3 regions of the Peribacillus sp. BM1 genome follow, and region 1 is predicted to be linked to each of the others. Evidence: riboswitches for the same ligand, from Rfam matches in the RefSeq annotation. Region 1 holds a riboswitch; each other region holds the start of a gene.

Evidence for each region. A riboswitch is a leader RNA that binds a small molecule or an ion and turns the genes downstream of it on or off. The one in region 1 is predicted to bind cyclic di-GMP.
Region 2: another riboswitch for cyclic di-GMP. It lies ahead of AC1MGI_RS21545 (aspartyl-phosphate phosphatase Spo0E family protein); the one in region 1 lies ahead of AC1MGI_RS03375 (methyl-accepting chemotaxis protein).
Region 3: another riboswitch for cyclic di-GMP. It lies ahead of AC1MGI_RS19705 (type II secretion system protein); the one in region 1 lies ahead of AC1MGI_RS03375 (methyl-accepting chemotaxis protein).

What each region holds. Positions count from the first base shown of each region.
Region 1 is NZ_CM155259.1:675,583-680,756, reverse strand. Features, by position in the region: gene AC1MGI_RS03390 (sensor histidine kinase) at 1-108, shown strand, start outside; gene AC1MGI_RS03385 (response regulator) at 146-832, shown strand; gene AC1MGI_RS03380 (DegV family protein) at 1,439-2,281, shown strand; cyclic di-GMP riboswitch class I at 2,837-2,925, shown strand; gene AC1MGI_RS03375 (methyl-accepting chemotaxis protein) at 3,092-4,801, shown strand.
Region 2 is NZ_JBWXPJ010000002.1:141,349-146,522, reverse strand. Features, by position in the region: gene AC1MGI_RS21550 (protein-glutamine gamma-glutamyltransferase) at 1,178-2,047, shown strand; gene AC1MGI_RS21545 (aspartyl-phosphate phosphatase Spo0E family protein) at 2,316-2,465, opposite strand; cyclic di-GMP riboswitch class I at 2,501-2,583, opposite strand; gene AC1MGI_RS21540 (hypothetical protein) at 3,038-3,211, opposite strand; gene AC1MGI_RS21535 (DUF4179 domain-containing protein) at 3,437-4,459, opposite strand; gene AC1MGI_RS21530 (sigma-70 family RNA polymerase sigma factor) at 4,443-4,979, opposite strand.
Region 3 is NZ_CM155259.1:4,117,006-4,122,179, forward strand. Features, by position in the region: gene AC1MGI_RS19690 (PilN domain-containing protein) at 1-370, opposite strand, end outside; gene pilM (type IV pilus biogenesis protein PilM) at 379-1,350, opposite strand; gene AC1MGI_RS19700 (prepilin peptidase) at 1,368-2,123, opposite strand; gene AC1MGI_RS19705 (type II secretion system protein) at 2,375-2,815, opposite strand; cyclic di-GMP riboswitch class II at 3,131-3,214, opposite strand; gene AC1MGI_RS19710 (type II secretion system F family protein) at 3,282-4,490, opposite strand; gene AC1MGI_RS19715 (type IV pilus twitching motility protein PilT) at 4,490-5,174, opposite strand, start outside.

The DNA.
Region 1 (5,174 bases):
AAGGAACGTGTCGAGCTGTTGGAAGGTGAAATGACGATTGATTCGCATCAAGGAATAGGGACACTCGTATCAGTAAAGGTGCCATTGAATGATCGTATAGAATACTAAACTTAGATATGGTAAGAGAACAAAGGGGGAACCACGATTGAAAACAAGTATTGTCATTATAGACGACCATCAGCTTTTTCGTGAAGGCGTAAAAAAAATCCTGGAATTTGAATCTGCATTTGATGTAGTTGCAGAAGGGGATGACGGTTGTGAAGCGATGAATTTAGTAGAAACGCACCGCCCAGATGTGGTGATCATGGATATTAATATGCCACAAGTAAGCGGCGTGGAGGCAACTAAATTACTCATTGAGCGCTATCCAGATGTGAAGATTATCATTCTATCAATTCATGATGATGAAAATTATGTCACCCATGCACTTCAGACTGGGGCACAAGGGTATTTGTTAAAAGAAATGGACGCAGATGCTTTAGTAGAAGCGGTGAAAGTAGTGGCAGATGGCGGATCGTACCTACATCCGAAAGTTACTCACAATCTAGTGAAAGAATATCGTCGAATTGCTATTGAGCAGATGACAGAGAGAGAATCTTCCCTATATATTCCTGAAATTAGAAAACCACTTCATTTATTAACGCGTCGGGAATGTGAAGTGCTTCAGCTTCTAGCAGATGGCCAAAGTAACCGTGGAATAGGTGAAACACTATTTATCAGTGAAAAAACTGTGAAAAACCACGTCAGCAATATTTTGCAAAAAATGAATGTCAATGACCGTACACAAGCTGTCATTTCAGCGATTAAAAACGGTTGGGTTGAAGTGAAGTAAAGTAATGATTGGATGTCCACAGCTGAAATGTTGGAGGAAACCAAAGGAAATCGTCTAGCTTAATCGATGTTACAACGATTAAGACTGGGCGATTTTTGCTTGGGGGGGTTCAGACAGGACAAAAGAAAGAACCTATTACGTCTAATTGAGGTCCCGCGATTCGAAATCTGACTTTCACGCGCGGGGAATTATGTCTCGCAATCCAAATCCAAGGGCTCACGATCTAGACTTAAAATTGCAGGGCCACATTTGTTTTGACGACTTTCTGTTAAAGGTAACACAACATTATAATGCGAGCAGAGACGGTATCGTATAAAGTGAAACTTCAATTAGTGGGTTTTTCTTCATCGCCCACTGATTGTTAGTCCCGTTCTACTGTCGCTAAGATCTTCGCTACCACTTCGATCAATCGACAGTACGAACCCGATTGGTTCAACTAAACCGCTGAAGATCACAGCGGTAAGTTTCACTGTATCTCACCAATCGGACTTTTCCGCTACCTCGATTCCTCTAAGCCTTGAGGTAGGAGCTTTACTGCGCGTTAATGCGGGATAAAACGGTAATTAAGTATAAACGAGAATAATGAAATAAGGATGGTAATGTTTTATGAAAACGGCAGTTGTTACGGACAGTACCGCATATATCCCAGAACTAATACGTAAACAATTTCATATACATATGGTTCCGCTTCACGTAGTGATTGGTAACGAGGCGTATCGTGAAGAAATTGATATAACGGCGGATGATTTTTACAATGTAGTCAAAACGGAGGACAAGCTCCCGACAACCTCTCAGCCACCAACAGGTTTATTTATCGAGAAATATGAGCAATTAGCGAAAGAGTATGATGCAGTCGTGAGTATCCATTTATCGAGCGGAATTAGCGGAACGTATCAAGGCGCGATTAGTGCAGGAGATATGGTTGAGGGTCTGGATGTGTACGCTTTTGACTCTGAAATCAGCTGCTATGTACAAGGTTTCTATGTGCTCGAAGCAGCTAAGATGGCCTTAGATGGAAAAAGTCCAGACGAGATTCTTGCCCGATTGAAAGTTATCAAGGAATCAGTACGCTCCTATTTTATGGTGGATGATTTGGCACAATTACAGCGTGGCGGACGTTTAAGCAGTGCACAGGCATTGATTGGCAGTCTTCTTCAAGTCAAACCAATCCTTCATTTCTCAGACAAAGTAATCGTTCCTTTTGAAAAAATCCGCACTCGGAAAAAAGCTATGAAGCGAATCTCAGATTTACTTGGTCAAGATTTGGCTCAAGGTGGTACGTTTAAAGCAGTGATTATCCATGCAAAACGTGAAGAAGAAGCGAAAGAATGGAAAAAGGAACTCGAAGCGTTATATCCAAATGTTGAATTCGATATAAGCTATTTTGGACCAGTTATTGGCACACATCTTGGTGAAGGATCGATGGCGATGGGTTGGTATAAGGTATAAGAACGTCTTACCTCTGTTGGGGTGGGCGTTTTTTGTTGGTTCAATTTGGCTTGAAAATCTAGCTCCGGCATGAAAAGAGCTCATTCCGGCACGTAAATCTTGAATCTGGCACGAAAAGAGCTCACTCCGGCACGTAAATCTTGAATGCGGCATGAAAAGAGCTCACTCTGGCCCGTAAATATCAAATCTGGCACGAAAAGAGCTCACTCTGGCCCGTACATCTCATTTTTCAGTTTGTAATCTTGATCTACGGTACAGGGAGCTCAGGTTTTCCGCGTGAAATAGGCTTGGGACCGGACTCTTTTTTTCATATTGCTATAACTTTGCATAAATCAGTCATAATTATGAGTAATCGAATGAATATCTTTTGAAAAAAATGTCATCTAGTTCATTTTAGTGGTTTAATTCTTGATATTCGTAGAGTTATATCGAACTACGTTATTACATCTTAGCTAGTACGAAAGGATTACTCGTAAAATTGAGTGGGTATTCTGTCTTATTGGTAGTGGCCATGGTATAATTTCGATATATCAATAGATATGTAAGATTTACCATTCTAGAAAATAGCAAACTTCATCGAAAGGGGAGGACGCAAAGCCGTGGGTCTAAAGTCACTTGTGGACAAGGATCGCCAGGTTGCCAAAAGGAAAAGGATATCTAAATAAATAGGACACACTAAATTGTCATAATAGTTTATTAATAGAGTGAGAGACTATCTGAAATAAGTACAGGTATAGCTGGACTCTGTTTTTTTTTTGCTCAAATGAATTTGAAACTAACTTTAAAAGGTACAGAAAAGGAGTAGGAATCATGGGATTACGTAATGCTGCAATCGGTAGGAAACTGTTCGTACTAATACTTATTTCTTTCATCATCTTTGGTGTGATTGGTGGTACTGGATTCTATAATTTGAATCAAATGGATAAAAAATCAGATCAAATGTATTGGGATGCTCTGCTTCCTGTGAAATGGCAAAGTCAAATTCGCATAAATACAAGGGCGATTGATAATAGTACACTCGAGTTGTTGCTTACATCCAATACAAAAGAGATACAGGTATTAAAAGATCAAATTGACGCGTTAAAGAAGGATAATGAAACGTTGATACAGGCGTTAGATAAAAGTCTTTTATCTGAAATTGAGGTGGAACAACTTTCTCAATTTAAGACCGAGTATCAGAGATATTTGAATGAGGTAGAGAATGTATTTAAATTGGCACTTGCAGGTGATAAGGGTGTAGCGTATACAGAATACAAGCAAGACGTACAGCCTGCACGTGAAAAGTCCAATTCATTAATGAATGAAATAGGCGTGTATTTGGAGAAATATGCGGATGACCTAGTTAAAAGCAATACAGCAAGCGCTCAAGATAGTAAGAATTTTATTATCATTATCGTTATTCTTACTATTTTGATAAAAGGTGTGGTTGGATTTATTATTACTCGGATGATCGTCAATCCGGTTAAAGAAATGCAGACACTTATGGAAAGTGCGGAAAATGGCGATTTAACCGTTGAAGGAAGCTATCGCTCCAAAGATGAGATCGGCCAATTAACGCTTTCTTTTAATAAGATGATATTGAAGTTACGAGAGTTGATGACGCAGGTGAATATCACTTCTGAACAAGTAGCTGCTGCCTCTGAAGAATTGACAGCAAGTTCAGAAGAGTCAAGTAAAGCGAGTGAGCAAATTGCAAACACCATTCAGGAAGTGGCACAAGGAGCAGAACAGCAGGTGAGAAGCACAGAAGAGAGTTCGAAGGTCGTACAAGAAATGGCGTTAAGTATTCAACAGATTGCTTCTCATGGCCAAGGTATATCTGCCAATTCGGTCGATACTTCACAAAAAGCCGTGGAAGGGAATGAAGCGATTCAAACGACGATCGAACAAATGAATTCAATTAATCTGACAGTTACGCAATTAGCACAAATTGTAAAAGGATTAGGTGAACGTTCAAAAGAGATTGGCAATATCATAGAAGTGATCACAAATATTGCCTCGCAGACGAATCTACTCGCATTAAATGCTGCGATCGAATCGGCAAGAGCAGGTGAACATGGCAGAGGGTTTGCTGTAGTAGCGGATGAAGTACGCAAACTAGCCGAACAATCTGCTGAATCGGCTCAGAGCATTTCTGGCCTTATTACATTAATCCAAGATGAGACAAACCTTGCTGTTCAATCAATGGAACAAACAACTAGCAAAGTGACTGATGGCATTGGCGTAGTGAATAAAGCGGGGGAATCTTTTGCGCAAATTCGCTATTCTATTGATGAGATATCGGCGCAATTACAGGAAGTATCTGCTGCTTCCCAACAGCTTTCAGCAGGGTCTGAACAAGTCCTCCAATCAGAAAAAATATTAGCTGAAATTGCCGAGGAAGCGGCATCAGGCACACAAAATGTAGCAGCCGCGACGGAGGAACAATTGGCATCGATGGAAGAAATCACATCATCCGCAGCCACGCTCTCTCTCATGGCTGAAGAATTACAAGCGCAAATTGGGAGATTTAAAGTGTAATAAAAATTCTTTATCAAGGCTGCCTTAAAGGGTCTGACTTCACACTCTATACAGCGTTTATTGTGTTATATAAACAGTATATTGTAGATGTGGGTCAGACCCTTTTGTTATAGGGCAGCCTCGATTTTGCTTATCTTACAGAATTATTCAGTTCAAAAGTGTGGTATTATTAACAAATAAAAACATAAAAGGTAGATTCTATTTGTTGTGATACGTATGATAATAACGTTGTAGGAACGTAAAGCCAAGATTAAACTGTTTTTTCATGGAAATCGACATATATCTTTATTGAAAATCGTATGTCCACCTTTTTGGGGGACCTTTTTTGTGGTGATCATTAATGAGATGCAGAATGAGAGGGATTATTGAAATG
Region 2 (5,174 bases), on a different replicon from region 1:
ATTTATTTCAAGAAGAATTTACATAATCAGATGTTATAGGCAATGGAAAATTAAACATATTTTAATTATCTTATTCCGTCGGGTGACTTTTAGGGGTACGACAACGATTTGTACTCCAATTTAGGAAATGTCTAGTATTGAGTATAAAATCGGGCGCTTTACAAAAGGTATTATTTACCTAATGACAATGTAAAGAGGTGATAGTCAGGGGATATTTTACAAATGTTTATTGGTTCCCATACTGGTATAAGTAGTAAGTACTCTTAGACATCTAACCAGAAGCTTATAGTCGATTTTATTTTATTACAAAATAAAAACAGACAATTTAGTAGTTAACTTCCTACAAATTGTCTGTTTCGTCGTTTATTTTATGCCCACGCACTTCTTTTGCTACAGCTTTTGTAGCTTCTTCTTTTGTATCAAAAATACGCCATTGATTGTTAATCATTGTCAATACCATTTTTACACCATCCTTTATCTATAATTTTTAAGAAATTAGTCTTTTTGCTCTTTTCTATTTCGTTTCTATGGTTATATTATACAATTTGAAGCTTTTTTAATCAAAGTCAATGAAAACGTAACCATTCACCATGAAAGCGAGAACATTACCCATGAAAACGCAATTAATTTAATTATTCTTAAAATTCCATTGTATATCTCTTGTTTTCGTGTATTTTTAAAATAAAAAGACATTTAACATTAAGTGTCCCAGATTAATCTAAAAAAAGTATATTACACGTTGTAGCTATTTTTCAAAATCTATTACCCCATTATGCGCACAGATTTTTAAAGTTTGTAGAAATCATTGTTTACAACACCTTAATTTTAAGTCGCAATATTAGGTTTAAAAAGTATGCATACTTTATACAAAAATAGTTACCATAATCATCTTTATCGGTACTGAAAAAGGATCTTCGGTTGGAAAATCCTTTTAGCTGTGTGTTCAATTAAAGCGCCCGATTGTGAAAGAACATAATGGGAATTTTAAATAACTTTATTGTCAATCAATATTTGTAGAACAAGAAAAATTTAATTCTTTTTTCTGCATTCTTAGCATATGTAAGGATCAGGGTTCTCGACCACAGCGATACCCAAAATTAAAAATAGACAGATTGTTTTTTGTTTAAATACACTAGGTAATAATACAATGATACTTAAGCTTGAAATGAGGGATAGTATGATCCAAATATCGGGGAAGGATATTCAACAAAGCGGCATGTGGCCGTCTGGTAGTATTGAAAGTGTAATTATTCAACGAATGCAGGAAGATAAGATCGTTAATTCGTATCAATCCATCGAGGAATTATCGTTTGAACTCAAGTTACGAAAAAGCATCATTGCAAGTGCAAAAGCTATGAACCAAGGTGATGCGCAGTTTGAAATCTTAGCAAATTCTCGTTGCAATCCTCAATACTGGCATTTGACAAATACCGGCGGATTCCAGCTTAGGCATGATGTAATACCATCTGATGCGATACAAGACATTTACAAGAATAGTTCACTATATATGTTTGAATGTGCCACTGCAATAGTGATTATCTATTACCATGCCGTTCTAAATAGTATGGATGAACATTTATTTAATCAATTATTCCAAAACCTCTATTTATACAGTTGGCATGTAGATCCTGATCTCGGTATACAATCCATTCATACGGATCATTACTTACCTGGAGATGTTGTTTATTTTAATAATCCAGACTTTGATCCAGAAACCTTCTGGTGGAAAGGAGAAAATGCCGTTGATCTTGGAGATGGTACATATTTTGGACATGGATTAGGAATCAGGACAGCTGAACAAATGATTCGAGCTTTGAATAAAAGGAGAAAACCAGGGAGTACTCAATTAGCCTATCTGATGAATTTAGTCATAAGGCCATCTTTTAAACATTTGGTGAAATTAGCGATGCTGCCACGTGGTTATACGACTAATAAAATTCAACATGTCGTAATAAACCATAACGAAAGTTCGATTTCATATGATCGATATCTATTCTATTTAAATAAAGTGTACAATCAGATGACCTATATAAACCCATTTCCATGATGATGGGTTTATTAGTTTTTAAATTAATTCATTAATAAAAACTTTCATGACCAAATTAGTGGGTTGGTTAGCCATTCTTATTGGCACCTATCTTTTGAATCAAATTCGATAGAAGTTGGGTTTTCGTTACACCACTAACTGGCCCTTTAGTTGAACAAGGCTTTAAAGTATCACATGAATACTCTATACAAATCTAGTTAACATAAAGTCTCTTATAGCCACTGAAAAAGGATCTTCGGCTGGAAGATCCTTTTAAATGCTTGTTTAATTAAAACGCCCTATGTTTTTGGTAAACCATGATAAGCTGATCTAATTTTTGACTGCAATTAATGGTGTCGTGGCTATTTAAGCCTGTTTCCTTTGCAATCAGAATTAATTCCTTTTTCAATTTATTGATCCTGTTTTCTAAATCGTCCATCCAATAAGGTAACCCCCTAAAATATGTATATTATTTTAGGCAACTCAGCCATCATAGTCAAAACTTTAGACCTGTAGTTTTGCGTCCTTATTTTTCAATAAGTTTGCCTTTTCTCGTTATATATTACTGTAATTAGATTCCGAAATTTGTCTCATTTTGTTGTTGCTATCGGAATAATTGCCAAGAGGGTGGATTCATGGATCCTTTAACAATATGGTCCTTTAGTTGAACAAGAATCTAAAGGTAATTTATGGCCAATCACAATCATATGTACCTTAAATTGCATGATTTTTTTAATCTATGTTTGTGAAACATTACTATATCAAGGATTGAACTATTTGAGACGGAGTATATTCTGACCTTGATTCCGAATGGATACCGTTTAACGAAAATAAAAATGAACCCATAACTAAAAACAACTTCTATAAGCATACTAAAGGAAAAATACTGAGGTGGGTTTAATGTATGATAAATGGATTTATAATCATTTCATCAATACTCTTTTTTTTCCTGTAGTAGTGATTGATGGAACGATAATAATATCAGCTATCTTTATTCATCTTGTAAGCAAATCAACAAACAGTTAGTAAAGAAATACCCCTTCTACTAGCTGCTTGTTTTATTAACTCTATTTCATAACACATAGCTTCAGACAAGATACCTTTTTTGATATTTATGTTTATTTCATAATAAAATTTAACTAATAAATCCATTGGAAGCTTATCGTATAAAGTTTCACCTTGCAATCTTTGTCGCCTCCTTTTATCTATTTTCTGAAAATTATACCAACGGGAAATTTATTTTTCTACTAAACTAAATGTAGATATGTATAGGTATCATAACTTATGAGTTATGATACCGTTTGTTTTAGCGAATTTAAAAAAGCCGATTTCTAATTTGAAATCAGCTTAAAAATTTAGTTATTCAATTAAAGCGCCCTTTAGTTGAACAAGGAAAAGTTAAAAAGCTAACTATTTTTTAAATAGTTCCACCTCACCAATTCCTTCTACAATAAGTTCTAGATTTTGGGAATTGTTATAAGATGTAATTGGGAAGTTTGTTGAAATAATCGTTTCGTTATTTTTTGTACTCTTTCTAAAACCAGTTGCCCGATAATCATTACCATCCTCATCTATGATTTTCATATCTACATCATTATCATATATTCCATCCAACGAAAATGTTAGATTTAATGATGTTGGATTTGCGCTGGCTTTGGAAACTTGAATGACAGATGACTGATCCTGCATTGCATATTGAATAATTACATTTGATTTTTCTTTATTATTGTTGGCGAGTGACAGTCCCCAATTTCCATCAATTTTTTTGAATTCTCCCGTACTGTAGAAAACATTGATACTTTCCACTTCTATTACAGCGTCTTTTAAAGGAGGGATAACACCTTCATTAGAATCGGATAACACATCATATTGAATTCTTCCCGTTTTTACATCCAATATTGGATTTTGAACCTCAGCACCAGATATATAATTATTGTCACCTTTCAAGGGTTTTGTATCTGGAATAAATTCATCGATGTATTCTCCATCACCATTTTTTAATCGGTAATCCATCGAGACCTCTCTTACATTATTTAAATTTGAGGGATCTTCAAATACTAACTGAAAACTTAATCCCACTTTATTTGCGTCCGAAAAATGCTTATCTAGTGTTACTTTAATACCTTGATCGGTAACTGAACTATTATTTTCTTGTATAAACCCATTATTTATGGCTTGTTCTATGCCCTTATCTCCAAAGTTAAAGAATTCGTTGATACTAGCCATTACGTTTTCATTTGTAAGAACTACACCAGTTACGATAAGAGCGCAAGCAGCAGTTGCTGCTCTTTTCCAAATGAAGTTGACTGTTTTCTCCTTTGATTTAGCTCGTATAATATCATAGGATTGATCCAGAGATTTCCTTACCTTAACAGGTATTTCTTTCTCTTCACTCATAATCTGATTAAACTCTTTTTCAAAGCAATTTTTCATATACCATCACTCCCTCATTTTTATAATAGTTGTTTCTTAATATCGATTTGGCCCTAGAAAGTCTGGATTTAATAGTCCCTTCAGGCTCCTTTAAAAATTCACTAATTTCTCTAACATTTAATCCGATAATATAATATAAAATAAGGGCTAACTTATAGACTTCGTTTAAACTATTAAGAGCATCATCTAGTTCAATTTTTTGAAATTCATCATCTCTCTTTTGAATAAGTAAATTCTCATCAATGACCGAAACGTTCTTGTTCTTGTTGAGTAAGCTGTTACATTTATTGATTAAGATTTTACAAATCCAAGTATTGAAGTACTCATCATTTTTTAGAGTATGTAATTTTTCATAAGCCGAGATAATAGCATCCTGCATAGCATCAGCTACATCTTCATCATTGTTCAACAATCTACTTGCAGTCCGGTACAATACATCCTCGTATTGCTTTACAAGTGAAACAAACGCTTCTCCATCGCCCTTTTTTGCCTTTTTGACCAAAGCTTTAAGTGATCCCATTTCAGCACCCCCTAACTAGTTGTTTTGTTTTTCAATATATTAGATATGTAAGATAACCAATTGGTTGCATTGATAAAATGATTTTATAAATCTCTTGAAAAATAAGATGATAGACATGTTGGACGTACAATGTGTCAAACAGCAAGTAGGCTTCCTCTAATGAAATCAAAATAGACTGAACGGTAAAAAACCGAT
Region 3 (5,174 bases), 960 kb from region 1:
GCTGCACAGTCCCATCTTCTTGATAGGAAAAATCTACGATAAACCCTCGTTCAGGTAATAATGAAGATACAGTTCTCATGATGAAAAAGGTTGAACTTTGATGTTCTTCAACCCATTGAATCGCCGCTGTCAATTCACGCACAGATTTGGACTCAACACTCTGAGTTCGCTCTTTTTCCTTCGCGACTTTTAATTCTTTAGTCAACATTAACTCTTGCTCCAGTTCTACCAATCGGGCCTTCTGTGCTTGATAGGTAGTCATGAAGAAGAATCCACTGACCAATAGCACGATCCCCGTCAACAAAATCATGAGGACAACGGTACGTCGTTTTTTTTCTTTTTTAGGTAATAAGTTAATATCTACAAGCATGTTGACACCTACTTTAACGCTAGTCCAATACATTCAGCATATACAGGAGGGATGTTCATTCCTTTTTTCGTTTGAAATAGTGGTTCAAGTAATGGCTGAACGGATACTTCAATCGCAGTATGTATAGCCGAATAAAAAGTTTCCATACAAGGATGGTCTCCTGACAAAACGAGCTTTGAGATACGATGATTTCCTTTTGTAAGATTGAAATGATAATAGGATAGAAAACGTTCGATTTCCATGGTAATATCCTGAGATTGGCTGTTTAATTCGTTCAGTGCACCCACCCAAGAATAAAATTCCGAGCCACTGCGACTTTTAGAAAGTTCAAAGTGCTCATCATGAAATTCCAAAGGATAATGACGCGAAAAAACGGGTTTATGTTCGTTAAAAACAGATAAAACAAATGCATCTAACCCAATTTGCACCATTAATACATGCTCATCCTGCTTAGCAAGACCTAGATGATAATACATTCTATATAGCGATAGCACTGATAGATCTGCAATGTCAGGTTTAAGAGATGCCCGCTTTAATAATGCTGTAAATTCATGTAACACGGTTTCTCTTGAAGCAAATAACAACACGTCTCGGTTTTCAGCCGTTTTTTCTAAAGGCACAGCTTCGATTAAAGGGTCTGCAAAAGGCAGATGGATGCTCTGGCCCAATTCCATATATAAATAGCCATTCAGTTCATGATCTGGAATTTCATTCGAAACATGAATTTTCCTAACGATTACCGTTGAATCAGGTACACAGAAAGAAACTTTTTTCCCTTTAAGCTTCCATTGATCGACCATTTCATCGACAATCAGTTCGAGCGTTTCACGATCTTTAATTTGCCCCTCAACGATCACACCATCTGGAAGGCTCTTTTGCCCATAGGCTAGCAGTTTTCGCTTTTTTCCAGATTCCACAAACCGCATATACCGATCTTTAATGGCTAGATGAACCCGATGTTGTCTATTAAATGCACTCACTCTCTTCATCACCCGCTTCAATAAAACATAGTAAAGTAATAGTTTAAGATTTCATTCCCATAAAAATAGGAAAGCAACGCACCCATTGCAATAAATGGACCAAAAGGAATCGGCTGCCGTTTCTTATAATTCCCCCATATCATGCCAGCTACTCCATACAAGGCTCCAAAGAAGCTTGCCAAGGCAAAGGTAAGGAGAGTCAGCTTGAGACCGAGAACCAAGCCCAACACGAAAAACAGTTTAATATCTCCCCCACCCATGCCGCCTTTACTAATGACAGCAATGAAAAAAAGCAGACCAAAGCCAACGACCGCGCCGACAAACATATCCCACCACGGATCTAATGGCACGACTAAACGGCCAACTAAAACAAGAGGAACAAAAAACAACAGCACTTTATTAGGAATAATCATATAGACAATATCAGATACAAAAATAATGACTAACAACGAGATGAAGGTAAGTGCAATTACTAGTTCACCTGTCCATCCAAATTCATAGAATGCAAGCATAAACAATAAACCCGTTAAAAGCTCATTAAGTGGATAGAGCGGCGATATTTTCGAATGACAGTTCCGGCATTTTCCTCTTAAAAAGACATATGACAACACAGGCACCAAATCCGTAGCTGTCAACGTTCTTTTGCAAGTTGGACACTGTGACCGCGGCCGTACGATTGACTGTTTCTCCGGTACCCGAAGACCGACGACATTGTAAAAGGATCCGAGAACTAAGCCTAAAATACCTATGTAGCTGTAAATAAATAGTGTCATGGATTTCTCCCTTTTTGTTGGAGTTGGTTTCCTTATTTTCAATAAATCATCCTTCATACCGGATGTGGTGCTTTAACGTCATGTTGGTACTTTTATTATACAGGAAGTTGGATTGAATTGGAGATGATTATTTGATGAAGATTTAGTAGATTGATAAAGCAGGACCATTATTATTGGATAAAAAAAGCACTCCTTGTGGAAAGGAGTGGAAAATTACCTTATGTTATACTCTTTAGCAATATTTATAGCATTTATTTAACATCCGTCCTAGTTAATTTCGATACATCATTATTACTTGTAATCCCTCTCTCTGCACCTTTTAGCGTAACTGTATATGTTACTTTACCAGTTGTTGCATCTTTAGCTATTCCAACCTGCTCTGTGGTGTATTTGTCTCCATCAGGATCTTTAAGTTCTGACTCAAGGTACCCAGCCGTCATTAAATCAGTTGACGTGATACCATCTTTATCATTCAATATGGTCTGATCATTCGCCGCAACAGCCAATCTCGCTGCCCCCACCAATTGCTGCGCATTCGCAATATGTGCATCCTTCTTACTATTATCAATAATGTTCCCAATACTCGGCACCGCAATTGCTGCGATAATCCCTAAGATCACGATTACAGCCAAAAGTTCCACTAGTGTTAACCCTTTTTGGTTGTTAATAAGGCCTTTTATTCGTTTAATCATGTACGTTCACTCCTCAGTTCATTTTTTTATGTAATCTAACACGGTGTAATAAAACAGCTTGAAACTTCATACAAAACCTAAAAGGGCGTTAAAACGCCACCAGTTACTATGAAAGATCGATCATGAAGCACGCTACACTCACCTAATCACAATGATGGCGGTGCGGAGCCGGGTTTTCGGATGCTTTCTCGATCATATAAGTAAACCCGCTAAGTAGATTAGCTATATGAATAAGTCGCGAGGCCCCGTTCCCATGTCCTTCATACCAAAAAACCGCCACGTTTATATTTAAATTCAAAAATAATTTTGAATTAAATATACATTGGCGGGTTGCACTACTCACTCCTGATCATTTAAGTGCCCAGATAAAAATGATCAATCACAGTTTCCAATCTATTTATATATTGCTAGTATATAAGACTCATTCACTAGTTGACAACTACTTTTTCTACTATATTGAACATTTTTATTGGATTTCGTTAAATATAGTGAACATCGGAACGGCAATGGCTGCCACAATGCCTCCAACAACTACTGCTAGAAAGATAATGAGAAAAGGTTCAATGAGAGATTTCATTTGGTTTGTTGCATTGTCTACTTCCATTTCGTAAAAATCAGCGACGCGATCTAGCATGACATCCAAAGTACCAGATTTTTCACCGACGATGATCATTTGCGTGACCATAGGCGGAAATGCCCAGTGTCTTTCCATCGGAATGGCCATGGACTCGCCTTTTTCAATCGAAAGTCGCGACTGTTTCATCACCTTGGTTAACACTTCATTTCCTAAAATCTTTTCCACCATTGTTAAAGATTGCAAAATTGGCACAGAACTCTTGAAAAGCGAGCTTAATGTTCTCGTCATTCTTGCAATCTCCGCCTTTTGAATCAGTTGCCCGAAGATAGGCATTCTTAAAAGCCAATAATCAAGATAGTATTTCATCTCGTTATTGGATCGTATATAGCGAATGAAGATATATAATCCAACTGCTAATAAGAGAAATACCCACCAAAACCTTTCAAAAAATCCGCCAAGATTGAGTACTAGCTTTGTAAAAAAAGGAAGCTCACTACCAAATGATGCAAACATATTTGCAAAAGTAGGGACAACGGTAGATAGCATAAAAATGATAATCCCTACACTCAAGCATCCAACCGTTGCCGGATACATCATCGCCGATTGTATTTTTTGCTTTGTCTGATACTGTTTCTCAAAATAAACTGCCATCCGTTCCAGAACCTCTTCTAGATTCCCGCCAGCTTCACCCGCTCGCATCATATTTATGAAGAGAGGCGGGAACACATTTCGTTGCTTTTCTGCTCCTTCAGAATAAGGGTTTCCTTCTTCTAAACTTTGCACAATATGTTCTAATGTTTTTCGCAGCAGTTTACTCGATGTTTGTTCCGCCAAAATCTTTGTCGCTTCTACAACACTGATCCCTGCTTGAATTAATGTTGAAAACTGGCGCAGATAGATAATAAAATCACGATTTTTTATGTTTTTTCTACCCAAGGAGATTTCTTTATATAAAATGCCCCTTAGTTCATCAATACTCGTCACAGCTATCCCTGTTTCTCTTAGCCTTGTGACCGCCTCTTTTCGTGTGTCCGCCGTCATTTTCCCTTGTTTTTTTCTTCCCGTCCGATCTCTACCCTGATAGTGAAAAACTGGCATTAGATGATTCCTTCTTCTAAATAAGGGAGGGCAGAATAAGAATCAATCTTCCCTTCTTCCACTAGTTGTTTAATCGACATTTCCATCGTTTGCATGCCAGCCGATTTACTTGTCTGCATCACACTTGCAATTTGATGGATTTTTTCATTACGAATTAAATTTTTGACAGCAGCATTATTCACTAGAATCTCGATTGCCGCCACCCTTCCTGCCCGGTCTTTTGACGGCAATAAACGCTGTGAGATAATCGCAGATAAGACGGAGGCAAGCTGAACACGGACTTGCGGCTGCTGATTGGGTGGGAACACATCAATGATCCGGTCAATTGTTGCCGGTGCATCTGTTGTATGCAAGGTGCCAAGTACTAAATGACCCGTTTCCGCTGCGGTAATCGCTGTTGCAATCGTTTCTAAATCGCGCATTTCTCCGACTAAAATAATATCAGGATCTTGTCGCAAACAAGCGCGCAGGCCATTTGAGAAATTTTGTGTATCAAAACCAACTTCCCGTTGATCAATAATACTCAATTGATGTTTATGTAAATACTCGATTGGATCTTCAAGCGTAATAATATGTTTCTTCATGTTTTTATTAATATAATCAATCATCGCAGCAAGCGTCGTTGATTTCCCGCTTCCAGTCGGTCCTGTCACTAAAACGAGCCCTTGCCTTTTTTCAGATATC